Regions from separate parts of the Alteribacillus bidgolensis genome, predicted to be linked through region 2. Evidence: riboswitches for the same ligand, from Rfam matches in the RefSeq annotation. Region 2 holds a riboswitch; the other holds the start of a gene.
The links. A riboswitch is a leader RNA that binds a small molecule or an ion and turns the genes downstream of it on or off. The one in region 2 is predicted to bind cobalamin.

Region 1 (2,195 bases), 230 kb from region 2:
AATTCATCTGGATATACCAGCTCAGCTAATTGTTCAGTACCTTCAGTCAGCCGCGGACCAGGACGACTTACAGTATCATTGTCTATATCATGAATATCATCGTTTTCAATAGCAGGCACCTGTTCCCATCCAGCTCTTTCTTTGATTTCAGCTGATGGATCATCTACATAATGTCCGTACGTGGTTATAATAACCTCTGGATTAAGCGCAACTGCCTCTTCTTCACTATATTGAATCCAGCCTTCTTCCTCTCCAGCTGCGTTTTCTGCATTAATCGTTTCGAGCATTTCATTTATAAAAGTTCCTTGTCCCGTAGTAAAGATTTCAGGAGGCGGCTGTATTTCTACCCAAACCGTTTTGCGCTCATCCTCCGTTATACTTTCTGCCTGTTCTTCAATTTCTATGATATCCTCTTTCATATCTGAAATAATCGTTTCTGCTTCTTCTTCTGTTCCGGTAGCTTGTGCAATCATTTCGATGGAACCATACGCATCTTCAAATGAAGAAGCGTCATTTACGATTAATACATCAATACCAGCTTCTTCTATCTGCTTTAAGCCTTCTTCTGAACCATGAGCCGAAGAAGCGTGAGCTAAAACGAGGTCCGGCTCTAAAGAAAGAAGAGTTTCCACATCAAAATCCATATCTCCGACACTTTGCTTTTCTGTTGCTTCTTCTGGGTAATTGCAATAATCTGTTACCCCAACGATTTCATCACCTAGCCCTAGTGCGAATGCTATTTCTGTATTACTTGGAACAAGACTAACGATACGCTCAGGCTTTTCATCAATACTTACTTCTTCACCTCTGCCATCTGTTACCTCGATCGGAAATTCTCCAGCTGATTGCTCTTCTTGTTCATTTTCTTCGTTCATATCAGAAGAAGAACTTTCTTCACTCGTCCCGCAAGCTGACAAAAATAAAATACTAAAAGAAGTAAAAATGAATCCTATCCACCTTTTCATAATATTTCCCCCTTGTATATATGTAATTGGATACTAAAAAAACTCCCCTTCGAAGAGGAGAGCGGAATGTTCTTGATGTTACTGTAACCAGCACAGATCAGTCATTCGGCCGCACCTTTTCCTCGAAGGTTCATCACCGTGCTAAAGGCAGGTCTCCTGACTTACGCGAAAATGTTCGCCTTCCCGTCCATCTTTTAGACAGTGGCATAAAGAACAAATTCAAATGTGCGATTACAGTGGCGGGACCGTGCCGGATTTACACCGGGCTTCCCTTTTAACATACATTTTCATGTATGACCTTTAGCATACGTTTATTTTATTTTACAGTCTTTTTTAATTATACATAAAAAAACTTCATATGAAATATATTTTTAATTAATTTTTTTGACATATGAAAATTTGTCTAGGTGAATTCTCACTATGATAAGAAGAAGCATCATAATCTCCAAACAGGTGCAAAACGTTAAAATCGTTTCTTTCAAGCATTTTTTTTAAAGCCGCCTGTTCGTATAACTTAACACTTTCCTGATATTCTCTTTTTGTGTCGTCTTCTTTTATTGTAATTCGCTTAAAAACAAACTCTGGTGAGATTTCACGTTCTTGGATAACGTGCAGACCATCTTTCATGGATTCATCTTTTGGAACGAGTGTATTTTTAACATAAGCAGGGTTTAAATAATCGAAACAAAACCAGCCCCCGCTTTTCAATGCTTCTGCTGCTCGAGTAAATACAAGTTCATTTTCTGCATCATCCGAAAAATATCCAAAACTCGTAAACAAGTTAAAGGCAGCGTCAAACTCCTGCAGCAAAGGCACATCCCTAATATCTGCTCTCTGATAATGAACGGGAAGGCCTGAGGTTAAATCGATGGCTTTTTTTAATAGAGCTGGTGACAAATCTATACCGGTTACATGCAGCCCTTTTCTTGCCAGCCACCTTGCATGTCTGCCGTTTCCGCAGCATAAATCTATCGCTTTCATCCCTCTTTCAAGCGGTAGATATTTCATAATATGAGTTAGTTCATTTGCTGCTTTTTCTTCGTCTCTATGGTCATAAATACGCAGGTAATCTTCTTGAAAATGTTCTTCAAACCATGATTTCATAGAGTTTCCTCCAAATGTTAAAGCATTTCTTATTCCTTATCTTTTTCTCTTGGAATATAAAAATGAAATGTCGTCCCTTCATGCAGCTTACTGTGAACAGTTATTTCACCGCTATGAGCTTCGACA
Region 2 (2,195 bases):
ATCATAAAACGCATTGTCAATCTCTTTTATCCCTTTATTTGGAAAGGTGAGGGCAACTTCAAGCATAGTTAACCTCCTTAACTGTTTAATTTAACAAAAGTCTAACAACAAATATTGATTCTATCTGTGATTTGCATCACAAAAGATTCTGGCAAGAGTGCTTGCATTCATTTGAAAAACATGGTAAAGTGAATTTACTTAAGTTTGTTCATGCTTCTTAAAGTTAGAAAAAGGGATAACCTATTTCGTCTTACCGCAGAGTAGAACAAGATTTAAGAATAAATGTTGTGTGTTTTAAACGCACAAGGAGGAAATGGAACATGGAACAAGGTACAGTAAAATGGTTTAATGCAGAAAAAGGATTTGGATTTATTGAACGTGAAGGTGCTGACGATGTATTCGTACACTTCTCTGCTATTCAAGACGAAGGGTTTAAAACTTTAGAAGAAGGACAAAGCGTTTCTTTTGACATTGTGGACGGTCAACGCGGACCACAAGCAGCTAACGTACAAAAATAATACACCCAAGCATATATATTTGAACATCTGCACGGATACAAACCACCAAAACTTTATTTGGTGGTTTTATTTTTGAATACCACTTTAGAGTCTGCTGAAAAATGAGACAAAGAGTGAAATTAGATTGACAATGATAGAAATTTATTCTAGTCTGTTTTTTATAGACTATATTTATAACCATAAAAAACTGCATATTGGAAAAAGGTGAAAACAGCCTATGAAACTGTTTTCTTAATAGGGAAGTCCGGTGAAAAACCGGCGCGGTCCCGCCACTGTAACTGGGTTGTCTGCTTGCTAAACCACTTTCGGCGTCATAAACCGGGGGGAAGGATAAGCTGATGAATACCAGGAGCCAGGAGACCTGCCTTTTTCAACAACACCGTTTAACCTACGGGCCATAGGGAGGTGTTAAAGTGCGTGGGTTTTCACTGCTCTGTTTGACCGCAGGAGCAACCTATTAATCTCGTGAATACTAAGCATCTTTAACATTCTCCATGAATGTTAAAGATGCTTTTTTATGTTTCATAAACTTTCACTAATTCTAAAATGAAAGGATGATATGTATGACAGCCGGAAAGATATTCGTAGTTGGCTTTGGTCCAGGTGATGAAGCCCATATGACACACCGGGCAAAAGAAGCAATTGTAGACTCTGATAGTGTCATTGGCTACAAAACGTATATGGATCTTGTCAGCCACTTAATACAAGGGAAAGAGTTAGTGCGGACAGGGATGACAGAAGAAGTAAGCAGAGCCCAAGAAGCTGTCAAGCAAGCCGAAAACGGAAAAAAAGTCTCGGTTATATCGAGTGGAGATGCTGGGTTATACGGGATGGCTGGTCTTGTTTACGAAGTGTTAATTGAAAAAGGCTGGAAAGAGGATGAAGGGATTAGTGTCGAAATTATACCTGGTGTTTCAGCAATTAATTCTTGTGCTTCCCTTCTAGGTGCTCCGGTGATGCATGATGCTTGTACTATCAGCCTCAGCGACCACCTAACTCCTTGGGAACTCATTATGACAAGAGTAGAAGCAGCAGCAAAAGCGGATTTTATTATCGCTCTTTATAATCCGAAAAGCGGTAAACGAACACGCCAAATAGAAGAAACGCAGCGGATTTTATTAGAACACCGTGACCCGAAAACGCCAGTAGGCCTTGTGAAAAGCGCTTTTCGAGAAAGACAGCATATTGTTATGACGGACCTTGAACATATGCTTGAGTATGAAATTGGAATGCTGACGACGGTCATTATCGGAAATAATTCTACATTTTACTATGATGGAAAAATGATCACTCCGCGAGGATATCAACGGAAATATACATTAGGAGAAGAAAAACAGCCTTTAAAGCCAGCTCAGCGCTTGAAACGTGAAGCGGAACCTTGGGCGATGCATGGCGGAAAAGACGAGGAAGCTAATTCATCCGTATCACCAAAAAAACTAACGTCCCTGAACTCAGTTGAACTAGCTGAGGAAGCCCTTTCCGCTGTAATGGGGAAAGCTCCTGAAAAGCCCGCAAATGAAAGTCCTATTTTTAAACAAACGGCTGTTTTTGAATTTGCTGTTTCTCCAGGCGTATGGAATAAAAAAGTGAATGCAAAGCAGCTTGCTTTCTTAGCAGAGGTAATTGGTGAAAAGGGGGAAGTTTCCTATACAACCAGCCACTATTTACAGGTGTCTC

Region 1: linked by a shared signal. The riboswitch ahead of CEF16_RS03065 (ABC transporter substrate-binding protein) and the one ahead of cobJ (precorrin-3B C(17)-methyltransferase) in region 2 are both predicted to bind cobalamin.

Annotation. Positions count from the first base shown of each region.
Region 1 is NZ_KZ614149.1:571,852-574,046, reverse strand. Features, by position in the region: gene CEF16_RS03065 (ABC transporter substrate-binding protein) at 1-965, opposite strand, end outside; gene CEF16_RS03070 (FecCD family ABC transporter permease) at 1-7, opposite strand, end outside; cobalamin riboswitch at 1,095-1,282, opposite strand; gene CEF16_RS03060 (class I SAM-dependent methyltransferase) at 1,341-2,069, opposite strand; gene CEF16_RS03055 (ATP-binding protein) at 2,099-2,195, opposite strand, start outside.
Region 2 is NZ_KZ614149.1:798,229-800,423, forward strand. Features, by position in the region: gene CEF16_RS04115 (hypothetical protein) at 1-66, opposite strand, end outside; gene CEF16_RS04120 (cold-shock protein) at 321-518, shown strand; cobalamin riboswitch at 704-901, shown strand; gene cobJ (precorrin-3B C(17)-methyltransferase) at 1,082-2,195, shown strand, end outside.